2 regions of the Micromonospora haikouensis genome follow, and region 2 is predicted to be linked to the other one. Evidence: predicted binding sites of a transcription regulator. Region 2 holds the regulator's gene; the other holds the start of a gene.
The links. The regulator HrcA, encoded in region 2, represses chaperone genes, less so after heat shock. The targets are predictions, from matches to a motif close to GGTTNGCACNCTCNNNNNGAGNGTGCNAACC.
Positions count from the first base shown of each region.

Region 1 (14,160 bases), on a different contig from region 2:
CCGGGCCGCACCTGCGGGACGGGCGGGAAGGCGCGCGGGTGGGCGGGTAGCTGGGTGGTTGGTCAGGTGACCAGGCCGGCGCGGAAGCCGGCGGCCACCGCGTGCGCGCGGTCCCGGGCGCCGAGCTTGCGGAACAGCCGGCGGGCGTGCGTCTTGACGGTGTCCTCCGAGACGAACAGCTCACGGCCGATCTCGGCGTTGCTCTTGCCCTCGGCCATGCCGAGCAGCACCTGGAGTTCCCGCTCCGTCAGGCCGATCGCGCTCCGGCCGCCCCTGGCCGGGGCGGGACGCTGCCCCGCCGCGGCCGGGGTCTCGCCCTCGCCGCCCGCCTCCACCTCGTCGTCGCCGCGCTGCACCGGCACCACCGGCGGCGTACCACCGGGCGGCTCCTCGGGGCCCGCCGGCCAGGCCGGGCCAGGCTTGGCCGGGGGGCGTCCGGCCGGGGCGGGGCGGGCGGGCCCGCCGACGGAGGCGGCGTCGCGGGCCGGGTCGGTCACCCGGCTGCGGGTGGCGCGGCCGGGCGCCGAGAGCAGCAGCAGCGCCTTCGCCACCGCGCTGGTCAGGTCGTGGTCGGTGCCCTGGATCAGCCCCCGGGCGCCGGCGCCGATGGTCGCGGCGGCGGCCTCGGACTCCTCCGCGCCGAGCAGCAGCACCGCGGCCTGCGGGGCGCGGGCCAGCACCCGCCGGACGAAGCCGGCGCTGTCCGGCCGGGTGAGGGCGGTGTCGGCGAGCACGACGTCCGCCGGGATCTCCGCCAGGCGCAGCATCACCTCGGGATCGGAGACGGCCGTACGAACGGCGGCGGACAGTCCTAGCCGCGCCGCCGCGGAGTTCAGTTGCTGCGCGGCGAGCGGTGTCCGAACGCACACGAGGACAGTACGCACTGTGGTCTCCTCTCCGACCCCGAGCAGACCATGGGGAGGCGGCGTCGGGTGGGCGTTCCCGGCAATCCTTCGAACTTTTCCGACAGTTAGGGCATATCAGTCAGGTTGTCCGACCTTTTCGATCACAGACGTGTGAGCGGAAGCGAGGCGGGGTAACGGGGAGCCCGAGCCGGAAACGGTGCGCCAGCGCGGCCGCCGCCCGGACACCCGTCAACTGAGGATCTCCGCGGTGCCGCGCGGAAGGAGGGGTGCTGATGTCGAACGTACGCAGGCTGCCCGGACCCATCGTCGACCTCTGGGACTGGCAGCGGCTCGGTGCCTGCCGGGGCCGCGACAGCGCCCAGTTCTTCCACCCCGACGGCGAACGCGGCTCCTCCCGGCTGCGCCGGGAGTCCGGCGCCAAGACGGTCTGCCGGGCCTGCCCGGTACGCGCCGAGTGCGCCGCGCACGCCCTCGCCGTCCGTGAGCCCTACGGGGTGTGGGGCGGCTTCAGCGAGGCGGAGCGGCTGCGGCTGCTCGCGGTGGGCTGGGAGGACCTGGCCGACCGCCGGCACTCGCGCGTCGACGTGGCCCGCCTGGAGGCCCGCCTGGGCCGTCCGCACAAGTCCACCGTGCCGGCGCAGCGCAGCGTCGCCTGACGACCGCCGCCACGCCGCCGCCCTTCGCCACGCCCACCGTCGGGCGGCCAGGCCACCGGCGTGCCGCCCGCCATCCCCACCGCCGGGCGACCAGGCCACCGGCGTGTCGGCCGCCACGCCCACGGCCGGGTGACCCGCCTGCCGGCGCGGGTCCGCCCGGCGGTCAGCCCACGGTGACCCGGACGGTGTGCCAGCCGGTCGCGCCGTCCGGGTCGACGCGCTGCCGGCGCTCGGTCTGCGTCTCGCCGTCGGCGTCGGTGGCCCGCACCTGGAGGGTGTGCTCGCCGGAGGTGGCCGCCCACTGCCAGGACCACTGCACCCAGGTGTCCACCGACACCGTCGGGGCGAGCGTCGCCTCCCGCCACGGGCCGTCGTCGACGCGTACCTCGACCCGGCGGATGCCCCGGTGCTGCGCCCAGGCCACCCCGGCGACCATGACCGGGCCGGCGGTGAGCCGGTTGCGGGGGCGGGGCGTGTCGATCCGCGACTGGGTCTTGATCGGCCCCTGCGCCGACCAGCCCCGGGGCACCCAGTACGCGTCGAAGTCGGCGAAGCTGGTCAGCTCCAGCTCGGTCACCCACTTGCACGCGGAGACGTAGCCGTACAGGCCGGGCACCACCATGCGTACGGGGAAGCCGTGCTCCACCGGCAGCGGCTCGCCGTTCATGCCCACCGCGAGCAGGGCGTCCCGCCCGTCGCGCAGCGCCGCCGTCGGGGTGCCGCAGGTCCAGCCGTCGACCGAGCGGCCGACGACCTGGTCCGCGCCCTCCTCCGGCTGCGCCTCGTCGAGCAGTTCCCGGATCGGCACGCCCAGCCAGCGGGCGTTGCCGATCAGGTCCCCGCCGACCTCGTTCGACACGCAGGCCAGGGTGACGTACCGCTCGACCATGGGGCGGGCCAGCAGGTCGGCGAAGCTCAGCTCGATCGGGTTGCGCACCCGGCCGTGGATGCGCAACCGCCAGGTGTCCGGGTCGACCTGCGGCACCACCAGGGCGGTGTCGATGCGGTAGAACCCGGACGTCGGGCTGACGTAGGGGGCGAGCTGGGTGAGGGAGAGGTCCGCCCCGGCCGGCACCGCCGGCGCGGGCGAGGCCGGCGCGGGCAGGGCGACCGCCCGCCGGGCCTCCGACACCCCGCGCCGCCCGGCAAGCCAGTGCCCGCCCAGCCCGGTCACGACGGCCGCGCCGGCCAGCGCGCCGACGCCGGTGAGGAACCGCCGCCGCCCCTCCGGGCGCTCGGGGTGCAAGGAAGGGCCCCTTGTTGACAGGGGGATGTCGACAAGGGGCCCTTCCTTGCCGGCGGCGGCGGTGGGCGGGGTCCACGGCCAGGGGTCGGGGTGCAGGGGGCCGGCCAGCAGGAGCCAGAGCGTCAGCGCGCCGAGGGCCGCCCCGGCCAGCGCCGGCAGCGCGTCGGTGGCGTCGGCGCCGGCCCGGGTCAGCGCGGCGGCCACCCCGAGGGCCGCGAACGCCCCGATGCCCGCCAGGCCGAGCCACAGCCGGCGGGCGGCGAGGACGCCGAGCAGCGCCGCGAAGCCGGCCAGCAGCAGCGCCGTCCCGACCAGCAGGGCGATCTTGTCGTACGTGCCGAAGACGGCGATGCCGAACTGCTTGACCGGCTCGGGGACGGTGTCGACGACCAGCCCGCCGACCGCGACCAGTGGTGCCGACCGGGGGCCGGTCAGCACCGCCACCGGTTCGGCGGTGCCGATCGCCACGGCGGCGGCGGTGATCCCGGCCAGCGCGGCGTACCCGCGCGAGATGGTGCCCATCCGCCCAGTGTTTCCGACGGGGCCGGGAAGCGACAGGCACGTCAGCGTTCCGTAAGCAACCAGCCCCGGCGAACGCGGGGCGGATACGCGTCAAGGCACGCCGTGGGGAGCCGGCGTGCCTTGAACGTGTGGTGTGGCTGGGTCAGCCGCCGTGGGTCAGAAACCCGGGCCGTGCTGGTGGCCGTGGCCGTGCGAGTGGCCGTGGCCACCGGCGGCGGCCGGCTCGGCCTTCTCCGGCTTCTCCACCACCAGGCTCTCGGTGGTGAGCAGCAGGCCGGCGATCGAGGCGGCGTTGGTGACGGCGTTGCGGGTCACCTTCACCGGGTCGATGATGCCGGACTTGGCCAGGTCGACGTAGTCGCCGACGGCCGCGTCGAGGCCCTGGCCCCACTGGCTGCCGACGACCTTCTCCACCACCACGTAGCCGTCGTGGCCGGCGTTCTGGGCGATCCAGCGCAACGGCTCGACCAGCGACTTGCGCACGATCGAGACGCCGGTCTTCTCGTCACCGGTGAAGCCGAGGTCGTCGTCGAGCACCGGCAGGATCTGCGCCAGGGCGGCACCGCCACCCGGGACCGTACCCTCCTCGACGGCGGCCTTGGTCGCGGCGATGGCGTCCTCGATGCGGTGCTTGCGCTCCTTCATCTCGACCTCGGTCGCCGCGCCCACCTTGATGACCGCGATGCCGCCGGAGAGCTTCGCCAGCCGCTCGGCCAGCTTCTCCCGGTCCCAGTCGGAGTCCGAGGCCTCGATCTCCTTGCGGATCTGGGCGACCCGGTCGGCGACCTCGCTGGCCTGGCCACCACCGTCGACGATGGTGGTGGTCTCCTTGTCGACCACGACGCGCCGGGCGGTGCCGAGCACCTCCAGGCCGACCTGGTCGAGCTTGTAGCCCAGCTCCGGGGCGACCAGCTCGGAGCCGGTGAGGATCGCCATGTCCTGGAGCATCGCCTTGCGGCGGTCGCCGAAGCCGGGGGCCTTCACCGCGCAGACCTTGAGGGTCTTGCGGACCGCGTTGACCATGAGCGTCGACAGGGCCTGGCCCTCGACGTCCTCGGCGACGATCAGCAGCGGCTTGTTGTTCTGGAGGACCTTCTCCAGCAGCGGCAGCAGCTCCTCGATCCCCGAGATCTTCTGCGTGGTGATCAGGATGTACGGGTCCTCCAGGACCGACTCCTGACCCTCCACGTCGGTGACGAAGTTGGGGGAGATGAAGCCCTTGTCGAACTGGAGGCCCTCGGTCACGTTGAGCTCGGTGGTGAGCGCGGAGCCCTCCTCGACGGTGATGACGCCGTCGCGGCCCACCCGCTCCATCGCCTCGGCGATCAGCTCGCCGATGGTGGCGTCCTGCGCGGAGATCGTCGCGACGTGCGCGATCGACTCCTTGCCGGCGACCTCGACGGCCCGGTCGAGCAGGGCCTCGGAGACCTTCGTGGCCGCCGCGTCGATGCCGCGCTTGAGGCCGGACGGGCTGGCGCCGGCGGCCACGTTGCGCAGGCCCTCGCGGACCATGGCCTGGGCCAGCACGGTCGCGGTGGTGGTCCCGTCGCCGGCGACGTCGTTGGTCTTGGTCGCCACCTCCTTGACCAGCTGCGCGCCGAGGTTCTCGTACGGGTTGGTGAGCTCGATCTCCTTGGCGATGGTCACGCCGTCGTTGGTGATCGTGGGCGCACCGAATTTCTTGTCCAGGACGACGTTGCGCCCGCGCGGGCCGAGAGTGACCTTGACCGCGTCCGCGAGGGCGTTGACACCGTGCTCCAGCAGGTGCCGGGCGTCGTCCGAGAAGCTCAGGATCTTCGCCATCTGTATCCCTTCGAAGCGTCACTGCCCCGGCCCGGCGAGCCGGACCGGGGCAGTGACGCGGATCGGTTGTTACTTCTCGATGACCGCGAGGACGTCGCGGGCGGAGAGCACCAGGTACTCCTCGCCGGCGTACTTGACCTCGGTGCCGCCGTACTTCGAGTAGAGGACGGTGTCGCCGACCTTCACGTCGATCGGCACGCGGTTGCCCTTGTCGTCGATCCGGCCCGGGCCGACAGCGAGGACGGTGCCCTCCTGCGGCTTCTCCTTGGCGGTGTCGGGGATCACGATGCCCGACGCCGTGGTGGTCTCAGCCTCGTTCGCCTGGACCACGATGCGGTCCTCGAGCGGCTTGATCGCAACCTTGGTCGCGGTAGTCACGGGCATACCCTCCTGGGGTACTGGTTTCGTTGCCGGACGGCGGGGCCGACCAGCGTCAATCTGCCACATGCCACCGGGCGGGGCCGTCGTCGCGGGTGCCGGTCCGCCTGGCGTCAACCCCCGGGCACGGGGCCCGGAAGCTGGCACCCTCGATGGGAGAGTGCTAATCGCAGGTTAGGCCGTGGCTAGCACTCCGTCAAGGAGAGTGCCAACGCGTCGCCCGTCGTGTCGCCACAGTTCCGCCACTCGTCACCGCGACACGCCGCCACCGCCGACCCCCGGACCTCGTCGACCTCCGACACCACCACCGCCGTCGGTCCACCGCCGCCCGGGCCCGACAATGGGCGCGTGGATCTCGACCAGCTCGCCGCCCTGCGTACCCCCGACGGGTCGGCCGCGCTCGCCGCGGCGACCGAGGTGGCCGGCGGCGACCCGCTGGCCGCAGCGGCCGCGCTCCGCTCGGCCGGGGTGACCGCCGGGCTGGCCGCCGCCGCGCTGACCCAGGCCGAGCTGCGCCGCCGGGCCGTCGGCAAGTTCGGGCCGGCGGCGGCCGGCATGTTCCTCACCCGCGCCGGCCTGGAGCAGGCGACCCGGGGGGTGGTCGCGGCCCGGCGGGCCGACCGGCTGCGCGCCGCCGGGGTGCGCACCCTGGCCGACCTGGGCTGCGGCCTCGGCGCCGACGCGCTCGCCGCCGCCCGCGCCGGCATCCGGGTGTACGGGGTGGAGGCCGACCCGGTCACCGCCGCGATGGCCGCCGCGAACGCCGAGGCCGCCGGGCTGGCCGACGTTTTCACGGTGGAGTGCGGCGACGCCACGGCGTTCGACGTGTCCTCCGTCGACGCGGCGTTCTGCGACCCGGCGCGGCGCAGGGCCGGCACGGGCCGGCGGATCTTCGACCCCAACGCCTACTCGCCGCCGTGGGACTTCGTCACGGCGCTGGCCGATCGGGTGCCGCACACGGTGGTGAAGGTGGCCCCCGGGCTCGACCACAGCCTGATCCCGGCCGGCGCGGAGGCGGAGTGGGTCAGTGTGGGCGGCGACCTGGTCGAGGCCGCCCTGTGGTGCGGCCGGCTCGCCGAGGTCCCCCGCCGCGCGACTGTGCTGAAGGAAGGGCCCCCTGGCAACGCTTCCGGCACAGGCCACCACACCTCCCACCAGCTCACCGGCTCCGGCGCGGCCGAGGCGGCGGTCGGGCCCGTCCGGCGGTACGTCCACGACCCGGACCCGGCCGTCGTCCGCGCGCACCTCGTGGCGGAGCTGGCCGGCGAACTGGATGCCACGCTCGCCGACCCGACCATCGCCTACCTGTACGCCGACGCTCCCGGCGCGACGCCGTTCGCCCGCTGCCTGGAGGTCACCGACGTGCTGCCGTTCTCGCTGAAGCGGCTGCGCGCCCTGCTGCGCGAGCGCAGGGTGGGCCGCGTCGAGATCCTCAAGCGCGGCTCGGCGCTGGAGCCGGAGCGGCTGCGGCGCGACCTGCGGCTGGCCGGCCCGGAGGCGGCGAGCCTGGTGCTGACCCGGGTGGCCGGCGCGCCGACCGTGCTGGTCTGCCGCCCGGTGACGTATCCGCTGGATCACGAGGCGACGGCCGGCTAGCTTGTCGGCATGGCGGGACAGGGGACTCCGGCGACGGCGCTGCTGACGAAGCGGAAGATCCGGCACAGCACCCACCCGTACGACGTGTCGCCGGACGCGCCGAACTACGGCGCGCTCGTCGCGGCGGCCCTGGGCGTGCCACCGGAGCGGGTGTTCAAGTCCCTCGTCACCGAGGTCGACGGCGCGCTCGCGGTGGCGGTGGTGCCGGTGACGGGCGAGCTGGACCTCAAGGCGCTCGCCGCCGCGCTCGGCGGCAAGCGGGCGACGATGGCCGACCGGGCGGTGGCGGAGCGGGCCACCGGGTATGTGCGCGGCGGGATCAGCCCGCTCGGCCAGCGCAAGCGCCTGCCCACGGTGCTGGACGCCTCCGCGCTGGCCCACAACACCGTGTACGTCTCGGCGGGCCGGCGCGGGCTCCAGCTCCAGCTCGCCCCGGCCGACCTGGTCGCGCTCACCGACGCCACCACCGCCCCCATCGCCGCCGGCTGACCGCCGCCGCGAGCCGAGCGGCATCCCGAGCCCGCCACCCCGAGCCGGGGCGTCGGCATGCGGCAGGTTTGGCGGCCTGCGGCATCGGCAATTCTCATGATCGCCGCGTCGAGGCGCGGCCCTTCGGTCTGCCCGCTTTCGGGGCGGTTAGGGCACAGTGTCGATCACGTTGCTGAATTGTTACCGCCGCCAACAAACTTCTGACCTCGGCGGTCTTGTGCCGGGAGTGTGGCGCGCAATACGTTGCCGGACACAACAAAACACCGCTCCACTCCCACTCCCCCACCCCCGAAAGGACCCGTGCAGATGCGCAAGGGCTTCCTCACCTTCGCCGCCGTGGGCCTGCTGGCCGCCGGCAGCATGGCCGCCTGCGGCGAGAACTCCGACGGCGGCGACCAGGCCGGATCCTCCGAGAAGAAGCCGAAGATCGGCGTGATCCTGCCGGACAGCAAGTCCTCCGCCCGCTGGGAGGGCGCCGACCGCAAGTTCCTGGAGGCCGCGTTCAAGGCCGCCAACGTCGAGTACGACATCCAGAACGCGCAGGGCGACAAGACCGCGTTCCAGACCATCGCGGACCAGATGATCACCAACGGGGTGACCACCCTGATGATCGTCAACCTGGACTCGGGCACCGGCAAGGCCGTGCTCGACAAGGCCAAGTCGCAGGGCGTCGCCACGATCGACTACGACCGGCTCACGCTGGGCGGGTCCGCGCAGTACTACGTCAGCTTCGACAACGAGGCCGTCGGCAAGCTCCAGGGCGAGGGCCTCGCCAAGTGCCTGACCGACAAGGGCGTCAAGAACCCGGCCATCGCCTACCTCAACGGCTCGCCGACCGACAACAACGCGACCCTGTTCAAGAACGGGTACGACTCGGTGCTCAAGCCGAAGTTCGACTCGAAGGAGTACACCAAGGTCGCCGACGACTCGGTGCCGGACTGGGACAACACGCAGGCCGCCACGATCTTCGAGCAGCAGTACACCAAGGCCAGTGGCAAGATCGACGGCGTGCTGGCCGCGAACGACGGCCTCGGCAACGCCGCCATCTCCGTGCTGAAGAAGAACAAGCTCAACGGCAAGGTCCCGGTGACCGGGCAGGACGCCACCGTGCAGGGCCTGCAGAACATCCTCGCCGGTGACCAGTGCATGACCGTCTACAAGGCCGTCAAGAAGGAGGCGGACGCCGCCGCCGAGCTGGCCATCGCGGTCGCCAAGGGCGAGAAGAAGGACACCGGGCAGACCGTCAAGGACGTCGAGGGCAACCGGGACGTCCCGGCCGTCCTGCTGGAGCCGAAGGCCATCTACAAGGACAACGTCAAGGACGTCGTCGCCGACGGCTTCGTCACCAAGGAAGAGCTCTGCACCGCCGCCTACACCAAGCTCTGCACCGAAGCCGGCATCAGCTGACCCGTACGCCGACCGTCGTACCCGCCAGGCGACGCCGCCCGGCACGGAGACCCCGTGCCGGGCGGCGGCCCGCGCCGGACGGGCTCCGCGATCTCCCCTCCGCGCATTAGGAGACCCTTGTGTCCGCAACCCCCCTGCTGGAACTACGAGGGATCGACAAGAGCTTCGGTCCCGTCCAGGTGCTGCGCGACGTCGCCCTCACCGCCCACCCCGGCGAGGTCACCGCGCTGGTCGGCGACAACGGCGCCGGCAAGTCGACCCTGGTGAAGTGCATCAGCGGCATCTACCCCATCGACTCCGGCGAGTTCCTCTTCGAGGGCCGCCCGGTCAGCATCAACAGCCCCCGCGACGCCGCCGCCCTGGGCATCGAGGTCGTCTACCAGGACCTCGCGCTCTGCGACAACCTCGACATCGTGCAGAACATGTTCCTCGGCCGCGAGAAGCACACCGGCCTCGTCCTCGACGAGCCGACCATGGAGCAGATGGCCGCCGAGACCCTCGCCGGGCTGAGCGTCCGGACGGTGAAGTCGCTACGCCAGCACGTCTCCAGCCTCTCCGGCGGCCAGCGGCAGACCGTCGCCATCGCCAAGGCGGTGCTCTGGAACAGCCGGCTGGTCATCCTCGACGAGCCGACCGCCGCGCTGGGCGTCGCGCAGACCGCTCAGGTGCTGGAGCTGGTCCGCCGGCTGGCCGACAACGGCCTCGCCGTCGTGCTCATCTCGCACAACATGAACGACGTCTTCGCGGTCTCCGACCGGATCGCCGCCCTCTACCTCGGCCAGATGGTGGCCCAGGTGAAGACCACCGACATCACCCACTCGCAGGTCGTCGAGCTGATCACCGCCGGGCGTTCCGGCGCCCTCGGGCTCGCCGCCGAGCCGGCGGGTGGCAACGGCACCGGCGGCGCGGCCGTCGGCACGACCCGGGGAGCCCTCCGATGACCACCACCGTCGTGAAGAAGGAAGGGCCGGCGGCGGTCACCCCGCCCGTCACCGTCGGCGGCCACGTGCGCAGCTACGTCAGCCGGGTACGCGGCGGCGACATCGGCGCCCTGCCGGCCGTGCTGGGCCTGATCGTGCTCTGCACGGTCTTCGCGATCATGCGCCCCTCGTTCCTGTCCGCCGGCAACTTCGCCAACCTGTTCACCCAGGGCGCGGCGATCACGCTGATCGCGATGGGGCTGGTCTTCGTCCTGCTGCTCGGCGAGATCGACCTCTCCGCCGGCTTCGCCAGCGGCGTCTGCGCGGCCGTCCTCGCCAACGTCGTCACCGTGCTCGGCTACCCCTGGTGGGTCGCGGTGCTCGCCGCGCTCGTCACCGGCGTGCTCATCGGCACCGCGCTGGGCTTCCTGGTGGCGAAGGTCGGCATCCCGTCGTTCGTGGTCACCCTCGCCGGCTTCCTCGCCTTCCAGGGCATCGTGCTGATGCTGATGAAGGAGGGCGCCAACATCTCCGTACGCGACGAGACGCTGGTGGCGATCTCCAACCGCAACCTGCCGCCCGCGATCGGCTGGGCGCTGGCCGCCGTCGCCGTCGCCGGCTACGCGGCGGTGCAGCTCATGCGGCACCGCAACCGGTCCGCCCGGGGCCTCGTCACCGACCCGCTGGCCGTCGTGGCCGCCCGGGTGGGCGTGCTGGCGGTCATCCTCGGCGTCGCCGTGTACGTGCTCAACCTGGAGCGCAGCCGCAATGTCCTGATCACCTCGCTCAAGGGCGTGCCGATCGTGGTGCCGATCATCGCGGTGCTGCTGATCGTCTGGACGTTCGTGCTCCAGCGCACCAGCTACGGCCGGCACGTCTACGCGGTCGGCGGCAACAAGGAGGCGGCCCGCCGCGCCGGCATCAACGTCGACCGGATCCGCATCTCGGTCTTCGTCATCTGCTCCTCGATGGCCGCGATCGGCGGCATCGTGGCGGCGAGCAGGGCCAACTCTGTCGACCCCAACACGGGTGGCAGTAATGTGCTGCTCTACGCCGTGGGCGCGGCGGTGATCGGCGGCACCAGCCTCTTCGGCGGCAAGGGCCGGGTGCTCGACGCCGTGCTCGGCGGCGCGGTGGTCGCCGTGATCGACAACGGCATGGGTCTGATGGGCTACAGCTCGGGGGTCAAGTACGTGGTCACCGGCGTCGTGCTGCTGCTCGCCGCGAGCGTGGACGCCCTGTCCCGCCGCCGGTCGGCCGCCACCGGCAACCGTTGACGCCCGCACGGAAGTACCGGTAACGATGCGCGTGGGACCGAGTCAGGACGAGATCCGTCGGCAGAACCTCGGTGCCCTGCTGCGCTACGTGCACGTCCACGGCGCGACGACCCGCGCCGAGCTGACCACCACGCTCGGGCTCAACCGCAGCACCATCGGCGCGCTCACCGCCGACCTGGCCGGCGCCGGACTGGTCAGCGAGGGCGCGCCGAAGGAGACCGGCCGGGCCGGACGACCGTCGCTGGTCGTCCGGCCCGAGTCGGAACGGGTCTACGCGTACGCGTACAGCGTGGAGGTGGACCGGCTGCGGGCCGCACGGGTCGGCCTGGGCGGCGCGGTGCTCGATCGCCGGGAACTGGACCGGCCCCGCAACCTGGTGGCCGGGGAGGCCGCGCCGCTGCTGGCCGGCGCGGTCAAGGAGATGCACCAGTCGGTGCCCGCGGGCGCGGTCTGCGTCGGCGCCGGGGTCGCGGTCTGCGGCATGGTCCGCCGCGACGACGGCCTGGTCCGGCTCAGCCCGACCACCGGCTGGGTGGACGAGCCGATCGGCGCGGCGCTCGCCGCCGAGCTGGGCATCGACGTGCCGATCACCGTCGGCAACGTGGCCGACGTGGCGGCGTTCGCCGAGCACGCCCGGGGCGTCGCCGCCGGCTGCGACAACGTCATCTACCTGTACGGGGACGTCGGCGTCGGCGCGGGCATCATCGCCGGCGGCCGGCGGCTGACCGGGCACGGCGGGTACAGCGGCGAGGTCGGCCACATGGTGGTGGTGCGCGGCGGGGAGCCCTGCGAGTGCGGCTCCCGGGGCTGCTGGGAGACCGAGATCGGCGAGCACGGTCTGCTGCGGGCCGCCGGCCGGTCCGACGCCCGGGGGCCCGACGCGGTGCTGGCCGTCTTCGAGGCCGCCGACCGGGGCGACGCGCGGGCCCAGACGGCGGTACGGCAGGCCGGGGACTGGCTCGGCTTCGGCGTGGCCAACCTGGTCAACATCTTCAACCCCGAGATGGTCATCTTCGGCGGCACGATGCGGGACCTCTACCTGGCCGCGGCGGCCCAGGTCCGCAGCCGGCTCAACTCGATGGGGCTCCCGGCCTGCCTGGAGCACGTGCGGCTGCGTACCCCGAAACTCGGCGACGACGCGGCGCTGATCGGCGCGGCCGAGCTGGCGTTCGAACGGCTCCTCGCCGACCCCCTCGACGCGGCCTGACCGCCCCGTTCCGCGTGGGGCGCCCCGGGCGGGCGCGGCTGCGTACGCTGTCCGGCGTGGACGTCGAGCTGCGCGCCTCCGACGACGACCGGCAGCGGGCGGTCGCCGACCTGCAACGGCACGCCTCGGCGGGCCGGCTCACCCTGGACGAGTTCTCCGAGCGGGCCGCCGACGCCTGGGCCGCCCGCACCCTCGGCGACCTGGCCGCGGTGACCCGGGACCTGCCGGCCGACCCGGTCCTGTCCGCCTCGCCCGCGCACGGCCGGCGGGACCTGCTGGTCGTCTTCGCGGTCGCCGTCGCCACCCTGATCCTGCTCGGCCTGCTGATGGCCGCCACCCGCTGACGCGCTCCCGCCGCACCTGACCCGCCGCGCCCGCGCCCGCCCCCGCCGCCGCGCGCCCGCCGCCGGATTCACTCCGCCCGATTCCCCCCGCCTGATTTCGCGAGACGCTCTTCCGGGATTCGGATGAACTGATCGCGGCGGCGATCCGTACCAGTGACCGGAGGGGCGGCCCGGGGGACCCGGCCGCCCGGACGGACGCGTTCGGCCCGGACCGAGGAGGCACCGCACCCATGGCACCGCTCAGATCCGCACGTCGCCGGCCAGGGCACCGGACCCACCGGATGGCGGCGCTGGTGGTCACCTTCGTCGCCGCGCTCGGGGTGCTACCCGGCGTGGCCGTCGCCGCACCCGCCAACGCCCAGCTCAACGCCGCCGACATGACGCTGCTCGCCGGCGTACGGCTGGCCGGCCTGTGGGAGATGCCGGCCGGCGAGATGGCCGCCGAGAAGGGCCAGTCGGCCCGGGTACGCGAGATCGGCGCGGAGATCTCCCGGCAGCACGGGGTGCTGGACCAGCTCGTCGTGGACGCCGCCAACAAGCTCGGCGCGACCCTCCCGTCGGACGCCACCGCCGAGCAGAAGGGGTGGCTCAAGGAGATGCAGGAGTCCACCGGCGGCCGGTTCGACCAGATCTTCGTGACCCGGCTCCGGGTGGCGCACGGCAAGATCTTCCCGGTCATCGGCGCGGTGCGCGCCAGCACCCGGGACGCGACCGTCCGCAAGCTCGCCGACGAGGCCAACGACTTCGTCTCCGACCACATGGCGATGCTGGAGAGCACCGGCCTGGTCCGGTGGGAGCAGCTCCCGCCCGCCGCCCTGCCGCCGGCGCAGAGCGACTCGCTGGTCGCGGCGGCAGCCGCGAACGTCGGCAGCGGCGGCCGGCTCGGCGTCAGCACGACGGTGGTGTGGCTGGTCTTCATCGCCGCGCTCGGCACCGGTGGCATCGCCACGTACCGCATCCTGCGCCGCAACTGACCGGAGCTTGTCAGGAGGGGTCCCCTGTGCAACAGAATGCGTTGACAGGGGGCCCTTCCTTGCACGCTTACGCCGTCAGCGGTCGACCTCCGTGAAGTCCCACGCGTGCGGGGGGCGGGCCAGCAGCGTCGCGGGCGGGTCGGGCAGCGGCCGAGGGCTGCTGCGCCACTTCGAGATCACCACCACCCGGTGGTCGGTGGAGCTGAACACCTCGCTGGACACGTGCAGCGGGTCGTGCTCGACCTCCGGCAGCGCGGTGTCGCAGACCCAGGTGATCAGGTCGGCGAAGCCGTAGGGCTCCGCCCGCGCCTCCCACATCCGTACGATCACGTCGTCACTCCCCTCGCTCGTGTCGGGCCGCCGGCGGCGCTCCCGGGCCGGGCCGTCACACGCTGACCGTGGTCAGCGGCAGGGCCGAGTCGGCCGGCAGGTCCAGCCGGCTGGGCGCGACCCCCGCCGCGACCAGGTGCGAGCC
Region 1 is NZ_JXSX01000002.1:583,600-597,759, reverse strand. Features, by position in the region: gene TK50_RS19320 (helix-turn-helix transcriptional regulator) at 63-884, opposite strand; gene TK50_RS19315 (WhiB family transcriptional regulator) at 1,139-1,522, shown strand; gene TK50_RS19310 (molybdopterin-dependent oxidoreductase) at 1,686-3,290, opposite strand; gene groL (chaperonin GroEL) at 3,447-5,093, opposite strand; gene groES (co-chaperone GroES) at 5,163-5,477, opposite strand; gene TK50_RS19295 (THUMP-like domain-containing protein) at 5,820-7,067, shown strand; gene ybaK (Cys-tRNA(Pro) deacylase) at 7,077-7,556, shown strand; gene TK50_RS19285 (sugar ABC transporter substrate-binding protein) at 7,863-8,963, shown strand; gene TK50_RS19280 (ATP-binding cassette domain-containing protein) at 9,083-9,904, shown strand; gene TK50_RS19275 (sugar ABC transporter permease) at 9,901-11,160, shown strand; gene TK50_RS19270 (ROK family protein) at 11,186-12,367, shown strand; gene TK50_RS19265 (DUF1707 SHOCT-like domain-containing protein) at 12,424-12,711, shown strand; gene TK50_RS19260 (DUF4142 domain-containing protein) at 12,942-13,685, shown strand; gene TK50_RS19255 (hypothetical protein) at 13,761-14,015, opposite strand; gene tsaD (tRNA (adenosine(37)-N6)-threonylcarbamoyltransferase complex transferase subunit TsaD) at 14,071-14,160, opposite strand, start outside.
Region 1: a site for HrcA is predicted at 5,610-5,640, ahead of groES (co-chaperone GroES). Genes of this name have one in related genera too.

Region 2 (14,160 bases):
CGCCTGCACGGCCAGCTCGCCCCGGTCGCCCTTGGCGATGCCCTGCACCACGACGAGCCGGGGGACGGGCGCGTCGACGTATCCCCGGGAGGTGACCCGCAGGTCGAGGGCGCCCCTGCCGACGGCGGTGACCACGGCGGCGGCGGTGCCGCCCCGGCCGTCGGCCAGCAGCAGCTCCTCGCCGGTGCGCAGCCGCTGGACGGTGGCCGCGTGGTGCCCCTCCGGGCCGCCGAGGGTCAGCGAGTCGCCGGTGGGCAGCGCGTCGACCAGGAACAGCGGCGCCGACACCTCAGGCGTGCCCGTTGAAGGCGTCGCGCATCCGGGAGAAGAAGCCGCCCTGCTTGCTCAGCTCGGCGACCTCCTCGCCCCGGGTCTTGGCGAAGTCGCGCAGCATCTTCTCCTGGTCGGCGTCGAGCTTGGTCGGGGTGCGCACGTCGAGGTGGACGTAGAGGTCGCCCCGGCCGGTGCCGCGCAGGTGCGGCACGCCCCGGGCGCGCAGCCGCAGGGTGCTGCCCGGCTGGGTGCCGGCCTTGACGTCGACCGTCTCCTCGCTGTCGAGGGTCTTGATCGTCAGCCGGGTGCCGAGCGCGGCGGCGGTCATCGGGACGGTGACCCGGCAGTGCAGGTCGTCGCCCTTGCGGGAGTAGACGTCGTGCGGGCGCTCGTGGATCTCGACGTAGAGGTCGCCGGCGGTGCCGCCGCCCGGGCCGACCTCGCCCTGCTGGGCGAGCCGGATGCGCATGCCGTCCTCGACCCCGGCGGGGATCTTGACGGTCAGCGAGCGGCGGGTGCGCACCCGCCCGTCGCCGGTGCAGGTCGGGCAGGGGTGCGGGATGGTGGTGCCGTAGCCCTGGCAGACCGTGCACGGCCGGGCGGAGACCACCTGGCCGAGGAAGGTGCGCTGCACCGACTGGACCTCGCCCCGGCCGCCGCACGCCTCGCAGGTGGCCAGGTGGGTGCCGGCCGCCGTGCCCGCCCCGGAGCAGGTGGTGCAGAGCACCGCCGTGTCGACGGTGATGGGGGCCTCGACGCCGAACGCCGTCTCGTGCAGGTCCAGCTCCAGGCGCAGGATCGCGTCCGCGCCGGGCCGGGTGCGCGGGCGCGGGCCCCGGGAGCCGCCGGCCGCGCCGCCGAAGAAGGCGTCCATGATGTCCTGGAAGCCGACGAACGGGCCGGCCCCGCCGGGCCCGCCCGGGCCGCCCATGCCACCGCCCCCGGGGGCGAGGGGGTCGCCGCCGAGGTCGACGATCTGCCGTTTCCGGTCGTCCGAGAGGACCTCGTACGCGGCGTTGATGTCCTTGAACTTCTCCTGTGCCTCCGGGTCCGGATTGACGTCCGGGTGGAACTGCCGCGCCAGCTTGCGGTAGGCGCGCTTGATCTCGTCGTCGGAGGCCTCCCGGCTCACGCCGAGGATGCCGTAGTAGTCCCTGGCCACTGCGTCCCGTGTCCTCATGTTCTTGTCGCGTTGCGCCGGTCGTCGGCCGGAGCCGGCCGTCGGCCCTGACTGGTCAGTTCTGGGCCAGCAGCTCGCCCACGTAGCGTGCCACGGCCCGCACCGTGGCGATGGTGCCGGGGTAGTCCATCCGGGTGGGGCCGACCACGCCCAGTCCGCCGAGCGCGGTCGCCCCCGGGCCGTAGCCGGTGCTCACCACCGAGGCGGCCCGCAGGTTGTCGATCTCGTTCTCGTCGCCGATCAGCACGCGGGTGGTGGTCGACTCGGCCTCGCCGATCAGCTTGAGCATCACCACCTCCTCCTCCAGCGCCTCCAGGATGGGCCGCAGGGACCCCTGGAAGTCGAGCAGGCCGCCCCGGGTCAGGTTGGCGGTGCCGGCCAGGGCGATGCGCTCCTCGTGCCGCTCGACCAGCGTCTCCAGCAGCACGGTGGAGAGCGTGGTCATGGTGCCACGCAGGTGCGGGCTCGACTCCTCGACCAGCGCCTGCACCAGCGGCGGGGTCTCCGACAGCCGGCTGCCGACGAGCTTCTCGTTGACCAGCCGGCGCAGGTCGGTGACATCGTCGGCGCTCACCGGCGCGGGCAGCTCGACCAGCCGCTGCTCGACCCGGCCGGTGTCGGCGATCATCACCAGCATCAGCCGGGTGGTGGAGATCGGCACCAGCTCCAGGTGCCGCACCGAGGAGCGGGCCAGCGAAGGATATTGCACCACGGCGACCTGGCGGGTGAGCTGCGCCAGCAGCCGCACCGTGCGGTGCACCACGTCGTCGAGGTCGACCGCGCCCACCAGGAAGCGCTCGATCGCCCGGCGCTCGGCCGGGCTGAGCGGCTTGACGCGGGACAGCCGGTCGACGAAGAGGCGGTAGCCCCGGTCGGTGGGGACCCGTCCGGCGCTGGTGTGCGGCTGCCGGATGTAGCCCTCCTCCTCCAGCACCGCCATGTCGTTGCGCACCGTCGCGGGGGAGACGCCGAGCTGGTGCCGCTCGACCAGCGCCTTGCTGCCGACCGGCTCCTGGGTGGCGACGTAGTCCTCGACGATCGCGCGGAGCACGGCGAGCTTGCGGTCGTCCAGACCCACCCTGCCACCTCCTGTCGCATGTCGGGCCCGGCGGCGCGGCGGCACCGCAGGTCGGCGCTCCGCCGGTGCGTCGACGCCTGGCACTCGACTGTAACGAGTGCCAGTCTACGTCGGCTGCCCCGTGCTGGGTAAGATCAACGACGGACCGCGGGTGCGGCAGCCACCGCGTGGGAGCCCGGCCGGGCGCGCGCCGACCGGTCGACGGCCGCCCGGTGCGGGCCGTCGCCTGCCTGCGCGGGCCGAACATCCGCCGCTTCGCGGCGGTGTCGCTCTGGTGCCCGCTTGCCCGCAACCCCTACCGTGACGTGCATGACTGAACCACCTCGCCCTCCCGGATCGGGCGACCCCGGCGGCTACCCGCCGGAGCCGAACCCGTCGGCACCGTACGGCTCGCCGGGGCACGAGCCCCCCACCGCACCACTGTCCGGGGCCCCCGGGGCGGGCGGCTATCCCCCGCCCGGTGGCTATCCGCCGCCCACCGGTGACCAGCCGCCGTCGGCCGGCTACCCGCCACCCGGTGGCGGCTTCCCCCCGCCCGGTGGCGGATATCCGACCGGCGGCGCGTACGGCCCGCCCTCCGGCGGCTACGCCAACAACGAGGACAAGACCTGGGTCCTGGTCGCCCACTTCGGCGGCGCGGCGGGGATGTTCCTCGGCGGTGGCGTGCTCGGCTGGCTCGCGCCGCTGATCGCCCTGCTCGCCCGGGGCAACCAGTCGCCGACGGTCCGCGCCCACGCGGTTGCGGCGCTGAACTTCCAGCTCCTCTGGTCGGTCATCGCCCTGATCGGCTGGATCCTCACCTGCATCCTGGTGGGGCTCCTGATCGGGTTCGGCGCCATGATCGTCGGCATCATCTTCGGCATCGTCGCCGGCATCAAGGCGAACGAGGGCAGCCCCTACCGCTACCCGATGACCGTCAACCTGATCAAGTGACCCCCGACCGGCCGCTCCCCCGGCCGGTCGGGGCCACCCCCGTCAGGGCAGCAGGTCGCGCACGACCGCGTCGGCCAGCAGCCGGCCGCGCAGCGTGAGCACCGCCCGGCCCGCCGCGTAGCCGGCCGGGTCGAGCAGGCCGTCGGCGAGGGCCCGCCGGGCCCCGGCGCGGCCCGCGTCGTCCAGCACGGCCAGCGGCAGCCCCGAGGCGAGCCGCAGCCGCAGCATGACGTCCTCCGTGTGGGCCTCGTCGGGCGTGAGCACCTCCCGGGCCAGGCCGGGCGACTCCCCCGCCGCCAGGCGCTTCGCGTACGCGGCCGGGTGCTTGACGTTCCACCAGCGCACCCCGCCGACGTGGCTGTGCGCCCCCGGCCCGAGGCCCCACCAGTCGCCGCCGTTCCAGTAGAGCAGGTTGTGCCGGCACCGACCGGCCGGCGTGCGGGCCCAGTTGGACACCTCGTACCAGGAGAAACCGGCCGCGTCGAGGGCGGCCTCCGCGGCCAGGTAACGGTCCGCCGCCACGTCGTCGGAGGGGTACGGCAGCTCGCCGCGCCGCATCCGCGCGGCCAGCCGGGTGCCGTCCTCCACGATCAGGGCGTACGCGCTGACGTGGTCCACCCCGGCGGCCACCACCTGCGCCAGGGACGCGGCGAAGTCGTCGGCGCTCTCCCCCGGCGTACCGTAGATCAGGTCGAGGTTGACGTGGTCGAACCCGGCGTCGCGGGCCTCCCGGGCGGCCTCGGTGGCCCGACCGGCGCGGTGCCGGCGGTCGAGGATCGCCAGCACCCCCGGCGCGGCCGACTGCATGCCCAGCGAGATCCGGGTGTACCCGGCGGCCCGCAGGGTCTTCAGCGACTCCGGGGTCACCGACTCGGGGTTGGCCTCGGTGGTCACCTCCGCGTCGGCCGCCAGCCCCCAGGTGCGGTCGATGCCGTCGAGGATGCGGGCCAGGTCGTCGGCGGGCAGCAGGGTGGGCGTGCCGCCGCCGACGAACACGGTGTCGACCCGGGGCGGCGGGCTGCCGCCGAGCACCCGGGAGGCCAGCGCCAGCTCGGTGAGCACCGTGTCGGCGTACCCCTCGCGGCTCGCCCCGCCGCCCAGCTCGTCGGCGGTGTAGGTGTTGAAGTCGCAGTAGCCGCAGCGGCTGGCGCAGAACGGCACGTGCACGTACACGCCGAAGCCGCGCGCGCCGACGGCGCGGGTCACGGTGGCGGGCAGCGAGCCGTCGGCCGGGACGGGCTCGCCTTCTGGAAGGACGCCGGGCATGGCCACTAGTGTGCCCGGCATGACCTCCACCGCCGCGCTCGTGCGGGTCGCCACGGCCCGTGGGGTGACCACCCTCACCCTGGACAGCCCGCACAACCGCAACGCGCTCTCCACGCCGCTGATGACCGAGCTGCTGGCCGGGCTGGCCGCCGCCGTGGCCGACGACGCGGTCCGGGTGGTGGTGCTCGACCACACCGGCCCCGTCTTCTGCTCCGGCGCCGACCTGAAGGAGACCGCCGCCGCGTACGCCAGCGGCACGGTCCCGGCCGGGATGCTCGGCGACGTGCTCGCGGCGGTCTGGGAGTGCCCGAAGCCGGTGGTGGCCCGGGTCGCCGGGCCCGCGCGGGCCGGCGGGCTGGGCCTGATCGCGGCGGCCGACCTGGCGATCTGCGCGCAGGAGGCGACGTTCGCGTTCACGGAGGTGCGGATCGGGGTGATCCCGGCGGTGATCTCGGCGACCGTGCTGCCCCGGCTGGCGCCCCGGGCCGCCGCCGAGCTGTACCTCACCGGCGACACCTTCGACGGGCGGCGGGCCGCCGAGATCGGGCTGGTCACCTCGGCGGTGCCGGCGGACGCGCTGGACGCGGCGGTGGCGCGGGCCTGCGCCTCGCTGGTGCGGGGGGCGCCGAACGCGCTGGCCGGGGCCAAGGAGCTGCTGCGCCGCCCGCCGGCGGCCGACCTGCGGGCCGGGGTCGCCGAGCTGGCCGCCCTGTCGACCGGGTTCTTCCTGTCCGACGAGGGGCGCGAGGGCGTGCTGGCGTTCCGGGAGAAGCGCGACGCGAGCTGGGTGCCGACGGACTGACCGGTTCCCGGGCCGGCCGGTCGACCCGCGGGCCGGCCGAGCGGTTCCCGGTCGGCCGACGGTTTCAGGGCCGGGGCGCGGGGAAGGCGGACACGCATCGCGGCCGACCCGCCACGGAACGGAGCGAATCGGTCGGACGGGCCGGACGGCGGCGGCGGGGACGTACTCTTGGCGGACGCCGTCGAACAGGGGGTGCGGGTGCGAAGTCGGGCAGTCGTCGCGACCGGTGTCGTCGTCGCCGTGATCGCCGTGGTGGGGATCTGGCTCGTCGTCCGGCAGGCCGGCGGGCAGCTACGCCTGCCGCTGTCCCTGACCAGCCGCACCTGCACGGTGCAGGCCGACGGCCAGGTGCGCCTGGACGCCGACCAGATGGCCAACGCCGCCACGATCGCCGCCATCGGCGTCCAGCGGAAGATGCCCGAGCGGGCCGTGGTGGTCGCCCTCGCGACGGCCTACCAGGAGTCCGGGCTGCGCAACCTCCCCGACGGCGACCGGGACTCGCTGGGCCTGTTCCAGCAGCGGCCGAGCCAGGGCTGGGGCACCGAGGCGCAGATCGCCGACCCCCGGTACGCGACCCGGAAGTTCTACGCCGCGCTCAAGCGGGTGCGCGGCTGGGAGAAGATGCGGGTCACCGACGCGGCGCAGAAGGTGCAGCGCTCGGCGTTCCCCGAGGCGTACCAGAAGTGGGCGGACGAGTCGGAGGTGCTGACCCGGGCGCTGCTCGGCGAGGCGACCGGCGCGGTGGCCTGCACGGTCGGCGCGACGCCGGTGATGCGGGGCGCGGCCGCCGCCGCCGCGCTGACCCGGGGCCTGAGCCTGGACTGGGGGCTGCCGGAGGCGGCGTCCCCGGCCGAGCTGACCGGCCTCGCGGTGCCGGCCGACGACCGGCGCGACGGCTGGCGGTACGCGCACTGGCTGGTCTCGCACGCCTCCGACCACGGCGTGAAGCGGGTACGCTTCGCCGGCCTGGAGTGGACCGCGAAGGCCGGCACCTGGAGCCGGGTGGGCGACGCCCCGGCGAACGACGGCGAGGTGCTCGCCGAGGTCTTCGCCGACGCCTGAGCGGCCTCGATTCTCCACACCGACGGTTACCGCACAATCCTCCATATCCGGCGAAAGCCGCCGGAGAAGCGCCTGATCTCACCCTCCGTACCCAGACGGGTGCCAACTGTCCGGCCGCTCCCCCGCACCGCCGGGCGCGCTCCGCACCCGCCCGCGCGGGCGCAGTAGCATCGGCGTCCTGTGCCAGAAATGGTTTCACCTCATGGGGAGGGGTACGACGCGGTGTTCGATTACGACGGCCGGACCGGCTACGAACCGATCAGCGACACCGACCGCAAGGAGTTCCACGAGCAGGGCTTCCTCCTGCTGCGGAACGTGCTGACGGAGGACCACCGGGCCGCCCTGGAGGAGGCCGTCGACCGCGTGTACGCGGAGGAGAAGGCCAAGGGCAACACCACCAAGGACGGCACCCTGCACCTGCTGGGCTTCCTGGAGCGCGACGAGCTCTTCGGCCAGCTGCTGACCCACCCGATCGCCTTCCCGTACATGTGGGGGCTGGCCGGCTGGAACATCTACACCCACCACAACCACCTCGACGTCACCCCGCCGGCGCTGGAGCCGGAGAAGCCGTACTGGGGGTGGCACCAGGACGGGTACCGGCAGAACTCCGACCCGGAGACGATGGACCCGAACCTGCCCCGGCCGATGTTCTCGCTGAAGGTGGCGTACGTGCTCTCCGACCTGTCGGAGACCGGCCGCGGCGCGACCAAGGTGATCCCGGGCAGCCACCTGTGGAACTCGCTGCCCCGCCCGGCGGACCTGACGGTGCACAACCCGGACCCGGAGGGCACGGTGGAGATCACCGCGAACCCGGGCGACGCGTTCATCTTCGACCGCCGCCAGTGGCACTCCCGGTCGACAAACCTGTCGAACATCACCCGCAAGATGCTCTTCGTCGGCTACACCTACCGGTGGATCCGGCCGCTGGACGAGCTGCACATCGACACCGACGGCGAGTGGTGGGCCAACCGCACGCCGGTGCAGCGCCAGCTCTGCGGCGAGGGCACCCACACCGCCAACTACTGGGGCATCAACTGGAACGGGTACATCGACGACGAGATCCCGCTGCGCAAGGAGCTCAAGGAGCGCGGCCTGCTCGACCGCAGCATCCCCTGGCTCCGCTGACGGTGTGAGGAAGGGCCCCCTGTTAACGCATCCCGCATAGCAGGGGGCCCTTATTAACACCTGGGCACGGCGATCGGCGACGTGGCGGGCGCGGCGATCGGGCGCGGCGCCCCTGGGGCCGCCGGGGCCCTCAGGCGTCGGGCGTGGCGAGCCGGCGCGCGACCTTGCGCCGCAGCGACTCGGGCAGCTCGGGGACGTCGAGCAGCCGGGGCAGCAGCTCCGGTTCGAGGGTGCTCGCCCGGAACACCTCGCCGACGGTCACGCCGTGCGCCGGCCGCTCCACCACCTCCACCGGGTCGCCCGCGCCGACCTCGCCCTCCCGCAGCACCCGCAGGTACGCCCCCGGGGCGGCGCGCACCGTGAACCGCTTGATCAGGTCCGGTACGCCCCAGAACCCGGCGAACGTCCGGCACGGCGTGCGCGGCTTGGTGACCTCCAGCAGGGCCGTCCCGATCTGCCACCGCTCGCCGACGACCGCCCCGGTCACGTCCACCGCGTACGTGGTCAGGTTCTCGCCGAAGGCACCCGGCCGGATGTCGCGGCCCAGCTCGGCCGCCCACCACGCGGCGTCCTCCTCGGCGTACGCGTAGACGATCTGGTCGGGGCCCCCGTGGTGGGCCCGTTCGCCGATGAAGTCGCCGGCCACCCCGTCGACGCGCAGCAGCACCGGCCCGTCCACCGGCCGCTTGTCGATCCCGCTGCGGCCGCTCGCGTCGCCCGCCCACTCCGCCTCGGTCACCACGCCGAGGTTCACCGTCACCAGCCTGCCCGTCATGGCGACAGCCTACGGCGGCATCGCGGCCCGCCGATGCCCCGCCCGGCGCCGCCCCTCCGCGCGCCTCAGCCCTTGACGGCGCCCGCCACCAGGCCGGAGACCATCCGGCGCTGCACCAGCAGGAAGAAGACGATCACCGGCAGCGTGAACAGCGTCGAGGCGGCCATCACCGGCCCCCAGGCGGTGTCGTCGCGGCCGAAGAAGAACGTCATCGCCACGGGCAGGGTGTAGCGGTCCTGGTCGTTGACGAAGGTCAGCGCGAAGATCAACTCGTTCCAGGCGGTGATGAAGGAGAAGATGCTCGTGGCCACCAGGCCCGGCGCGACCAGCGGGAACAGGACGCGGCGGAAGGTCTGGGCGCGGCTCGCGCCGTCGATCGCCGCGGCCTCCTCCAACTCCTTGGGCACGGCGGCCACGAAGCCGCGCAGCATCCAGACCGCGAACGGCAGCGAGAAGCCGAGGTACGTCAGGACCAGGCTGGGCAGCGTGTTGTAGAGGCCCAGCCGCTGGATCATCAGGAACAGCGGGATGACCAGCGCCTCCAGCGGGATCATCTGCACCACCAGCAGCATGATCAGGAAGCTGGTGCGCAGCTTGAACCGGAACCGGGCCACCGCCGTCGCGGCGAGCAGCGCGACCAGGCCGCTGAGCACCACGGTCGACACCGCCACGAGCACGGAGTTGAGGAAGAAGTCCAGGAACGTGACGCCGGGGATGAGGTTGCCGGTGAGGATCTCCCGGTAGTGCTCCAGCGTCGGCGCGGTCGGCACCGGCCGGGGCGTGGCCGAGAAGATCTCCCGGTTGGGCTTGAGCGACGTCGCGATCATCCAGTAGACGGGGAACGCCGCGAAGAGCGCCACCAGCAGGCCCGCCCCGTTGAGGGCGACCCGCTTCACCACCGCGCCGCGCTTCACGCGTCCTCCTCCTGCTTGAGCACCATCCGCACGTAGAGGCCGGTCACCACCAGCAGGATCAGCGTGAGGATGACGGCGATCGCCGCGCCCAGGCCGTACTTGGGGGGCGGGGAGAACGCCTCGGCGTACGAGTAGATCGACAGCATGAACGTCGGCCGGTCCTGGGTGCCGCCGGCCAGCACGAACTGCTGGGTGAACACCTTGAAGTCCCAGATCGTGGAGAGCACCACGAGGATGCCGAAGACGGGCCGCAGCAGCGGGAAGGTGATCTTCCAGAAGACCTTCCACGGGCCGGCCCCGTCGACCCGGGCTGCCTCGTGCAGCTCGCTCGGCACGCTCTTCAGCCCCGCCAGCACGCTCACCGCGATGAACGGGAACGAGTGCCAGACCACCACGAGGGTGAGGATCGAGAAGAACATCAGCGGCGAGTTGAACCAGCCGTACCCGGTCCAGTCGGCGCGGCCGAACAACGCGTTCGACAGCCCGTCGGGCAGGGCGTTGAACAGCCAGGTCACCAGGCCCGAGGTGTCGTCGAACAGCCACTTCCACACGATGGTGCCGGTCAGCGCCGGGGTGGCCCAGGCCAGCATCACGCAGCTGGCGACGAAGGTGGCCATCCGCCGGCCGAGCCGGTTGAGCAGCAGCCCGACCAGCGTGCCGAGGATCATCGTGAGGACGACGTTGGCCGCGGCGAAGAGCACCGTGTTGCGCAGCACCGTGCGGAAGAACGGGTCGCCGAGGATCTCGGCGTAGTTGCCGAGCCCGACCCACGGCCAGTCCCGGTCGCCGCGCAGTTGCCGGACGTTGTCGAGCCGGAAGAAGGACATCGCCACGACCTGGCCGAGCGGCCACAGCAGCAGCACGCCGATGATCGCCAGGCAGGGCAGGAGCAGCAGGTAGGGCAGGCGGTCGACCCGGCGACGCCGCCGCGCGGGGGTCTCCCGCGCGGCAGGCGTCTCCGGTGCCTGGGTCAGCGTGGTCACTTCGCGTTGAGGATGCTTTCCATCTCGGCGGCCGCGTCGGCGGTGGCCTGCTCGACCGTCTTCTGACCCTTGATGACCGAGCTGTTCATAGCCTGGGTCACCGTCTTGGTGCGGCTGACCTCGACCCACTTCGGGGTGAGCGGGGTCAGCCTGGTGTTCTGCAACGAGGTGGCGAACGCGGCCATGATCTTGTCGTTGGCGTACTCGCCGCCGCCGACGAGGTCGGAGTAGACCGGGAAGAAACCGAGGCTGCTGGCGAACTCCTTGTCCTTCTGCTTGCTCAGCAGCACGGTCAGGTAGTCCCAGGCGAGGTCCTGCTTCTTGCTGTCCTGCCACAGGGCGATGTCCGAGCCGCCGGCGAAGGCCGGGGCCGGCTTGCCGTCCGGGCCGGGGATGGGGAAGGTGCCCCAGACCTTCTCGATCTCGGGGTTGTCCTTCTTGATGGCGCCGGCCTGCCAACTGCCGGCGAAGGCCATCGCCGCCTTGCCGGTGGCGAACTGGGTGCGGGCGTCGATCTCGTTCCACCCGGCGGCGGCGGGCGGGGCGACCTTGTGCACGGTGACGAGGTCGGTCCAGAACTTGACCGCCTGCTGGGCCTGCGGGCTGGTGTAGCCGGACTTCCAGGTGTCGCCCTGCTGGGTGGCGATCTCGCCGCCCGCGCCCCAGAGGAAGGAGTAGAAGGGCAGCTCCGAGTTGCCCGGCAACGCGATGCCGTAGGTGCCCGGCTTCTTGGCCTGCACGGCCTTGGCGGCGGCGACCAGCTCGTCCCAGTTCGTCGGCGGCTTGACGCCGGCCTCGGCGAACCAGTCGGTGCGGTAGTACAGGGCGCGCACGCCGGCGTACCACGGCACGCCGTACTGCTTGCCGTCGAGCTGGGCGTTGCGGACGAGGTCGGGCAGGATGTCCTTGCCCTCGGGCCAGGCGGCGAACTTGGCGGTGACGTCGGCGAGCGCCTCCTGGGCGGCCCAGCCCTGCGTCTCGGTGTTGCCGAGCTCGGTCACGTCGGGGCCTTCGCCGCCGGCGAGGGCCGCCTGGAACTTCTTCGGCGCCTCGAGCCAGGGGATGTACTGGACGACGACGTCGGTGTCGGGGTGCTTCTTCTTGAACTCGGCCTCGACGCCGTCGAGGAACGCCGTCTGCGCCTCGCTGCCCTCGCCCATCATCCAGACGGTCAGCTTGCTGTTGTCGGCGGCCTCGTCGTCGCCCGAGCCGCCGCAGCCGGCGAGCACCATCGCGGCCGACGCCACCACGGCGGTGACCGGGGCCAGCCGTTTCCACCTGTTCACGCCACATCTCCCTCGCGCCGTCCTGGCACTAACCTTCTCTGCCGCACCCTAGTAGGAAAAATTCCTTTACGACAGGGGGCGGGCGGGGGGCGAGGCGACCGTACCGCAGGCGAGGAACCCGGGGGCAGTCCGACATCGGGGCAAAACCGGGCGTACGCGCGCGAACGGGCGCCCGGCCGCGGAGGCCGGACGCCCGTTCGTGCGCTGCGGGATGCTTACCGGTGGGTGACGCTGCGGCGACCGCCCACGCCGGCCACGATCGCCACCGCGATGGCGGCGACCACGACCTGGACCAGCAGCTCGCCCCAGTCCACACCGGCGGTCTCGGTGGCGATGCCCATGGCCCGGGCGAGCACCGTGCCGAGCAGGGCGGCACCCACGCCGACGAGCATGTGCAGCCAGATCGGCATGTTCTGCCGACCGGGGACGACCAGGCGGCCCAGAGCGCCCACGATCAGACCGACGATGAGCGCGGTGATGATTCCGACAACGGTCATGGTCGTTCTCCTCAGAAAGCTTAAAAGGCTTGTTCACTGTCGCGACCATCAAGTTCCCGGGCCGCCGGAAATTCAAACCCGTCATCGCGACATGCGTTCAGGAAGGTGCCAACGAGACACGTCTCCGCAGGCCAGGGGGCCGAATGGAATGTGAACGGGCGCCCGACCGGAATGGTCGGGCGCCCGTCGAGCCAGCGATGTGTCGTTACCGGTGGGTGACGCTCCGGCGGCGGCCCACACCGGCGACCAGGGCCACGGCGATGGCGGCCAGCACGACCTGGACCAGCAGCTCGCCCCAGTCGACACCGGCGGTCTCGGTGGCGATGCCCATGGCCCGGGCGAGCACGGTGCCGAGCAGGGCCGCGCCGATGCCGATCAGCATGTGCAGCCAGATCGGCATGTTCTGCCGACCCGGGACGACCAGGCGGCCCAGAGCGCCGACGATGAGACCAACGACGATGGCGGTGATGATGCCCCAAACGGTGAGCTCCACGGTCGCCCTCCTCCTCAAGAAGTGTCACAACGGTGTGTTGTAGCTGTCGTGACCGCTAAGTTCCCGAGGGCCCGAAATTCCAAACCCGGCCGGGGCGTCGCGCCCCGGCCGGGTCGGTGTCACGCCACCGACGACACCCTCACTTCTTGCCGGCGGCCTTGCCGTCGCCGGAGTCGGACGAGAGGGCCGCGATGAAGGCCTCCTGGGGGACCTCGACCCGGCCCACCATCTTCATCCGCTTCTTGCCCTCCTTCTGCTTCTCCAGCAGCTTGCGCTTGCGGCTGATGTCACCGCCGTAGCACTTGGCGAGCACGTCCTTGCGGATCGCCCGGATGGTCTCCCGGGCGATCACCCGGCTGCCGATGGCCGCCTGGATCGGCACCTCGAACTGCTGGCGCGGGATCAGGTTGCGCAGCTTCGCGGCGATGGTGACGCCGTAGTTGTACGCCTTGTCCTTGTGCACGATGGCGCTGAACGCGTCCACCGGCTCGCCGTGCAGCAGGATGTCCACCTTCACCAGGTCGGACGCCTGCTCGCCGGAGGGCTCGTAGTCCAGGGAGGCGTACCCCTTGGTGCGGCTCTTCAGCTGGTCGAAGAAGTCGAAGATGATCTCGGCCAGGGGCAGGGTGTACCGCAGCTCGACGCGGTCGGCCGAGAGGTAGTCCATGCCGAGCAGGCTGCCCCGGCGGCCCTGGCACAGCTCCATGACCGCGCCGACGTAGTCGTTCGGGGTCAGGACGGTGGCCCGCACCACCGGCTCGTACACCTCGGCGATCTTGCCGGTGGGGTACTCGCTCGGGTTGGTCACCACCAGCTCCTGGCCGTCCTCGGTGATGGCCCGGTAGACCACGTTCGGGGCGGTGGAGATCAGGTCGAGGTTGTACTCCCGCTCCAGCCGCTCCCGGATGATCTCCAGGTGCAGCAGGCCGAGGAAGCCGCAGCGGAAACCGAACCCGAGCGCGCCCGAGGTCTCCGGCTCGTAGTCCAGCGCGGCGTCGTTGAGCTTGAGCTTGTCCAGCGCCTCGCGCAGGTTGGGGTAGTCGGACCCGTCGATCGGGTAGAGGCCGGAGTAGACCATCGGCTTCGGGTCCTTGTAGCCGCCCAGGGCCTGGGTCGCGGGCCGGCTGTTGATGGTGACGGTGTCACCGACCCGGGACTGGCGGACGTCCTTCACGCCGGTGATCAGGTAACCCACCTCGCCGACGCCGAGCGCGTCGGCCTTCACCATCTCCGGGGAGATGACGCCGATCTCCAGCAGCTCGTGGACCGCGCCGGTGGACATCATCTTGATCCGGTCCCGGGCGCTGATCCGGCCGTCGATCACCCGGACGTAGGTGACCACGCCCCGGTAGACGTCGTACACCGAGTCGAAGATCATCGCGCGGGCGGGCGCGTCGGCGTCGCCGACCGGCGGGACGAACTGCCGGACGATCTCGTCGAGCAGGTACGGCACGCCGTCGCCGGTCTTGCCGGAGACCCTGATGCAGTCCGCC
Region 2 is NZ_JXSX01000003.1:52,227-66,386, reverse strand. Features, by position in the region: gene TK50_RS21945 (16S rRNA (uracil(1498)-N(3))-methyltransferase) at 1-288, opposite strand, end outside; gene dnaJ (molecular chaperone DnaJ) at 290-1,435, opposite strand; gene hrcA (heat-inducible transcriptional repressor HrcA) at 1,509-2,531, opposite strand; gene TK50_RS21930 (DUF4870 domain-containing protein) at 2,841-3,464, shown strand; gene hemW (radical SAM family heme chaperone HemW) at 3,507-4,730, opposite strand; gene TK50_RS21920 (enoyl-CoA hydratase-related protein) at 4,750-5,532, shown strand; gene TK50_RS21915 (hypothetical protein) at 5,725-6,594, shown strand; gene TK50_RS21910 (phytanoyl-CoA dioxygenase family protein) at 6,817-7,719, shown strand; gene TK50_RS21905 (MOSC domain-containing protein) at 7,850-8,494, opposite strand; gene TK50_RS21900 (carbohydrate ABC transporter permease) at 8,560-9,393, opposite strand; gene TK50_RS21895 (carbohydrate ABC transporter permease) at 9,405-10,391, opposite strand; gene TK50_RS21890 (sugar ABC transporter substrate-binding protein) at 10,388-11,677, opposite strand; gene TK50_RS21885 (GlsB/YeaQ/YmgE family stress response membrane protein) at 11,893-12,174, opposite strand; gene TK50_RS21880 (GlsB/YeaQ/YmgE family stress response membrane protein) at 12,380-12,667, opposite strand; gene lepA (translation elongation factor 4) at 12,807-14,160, opposite strand, start outside.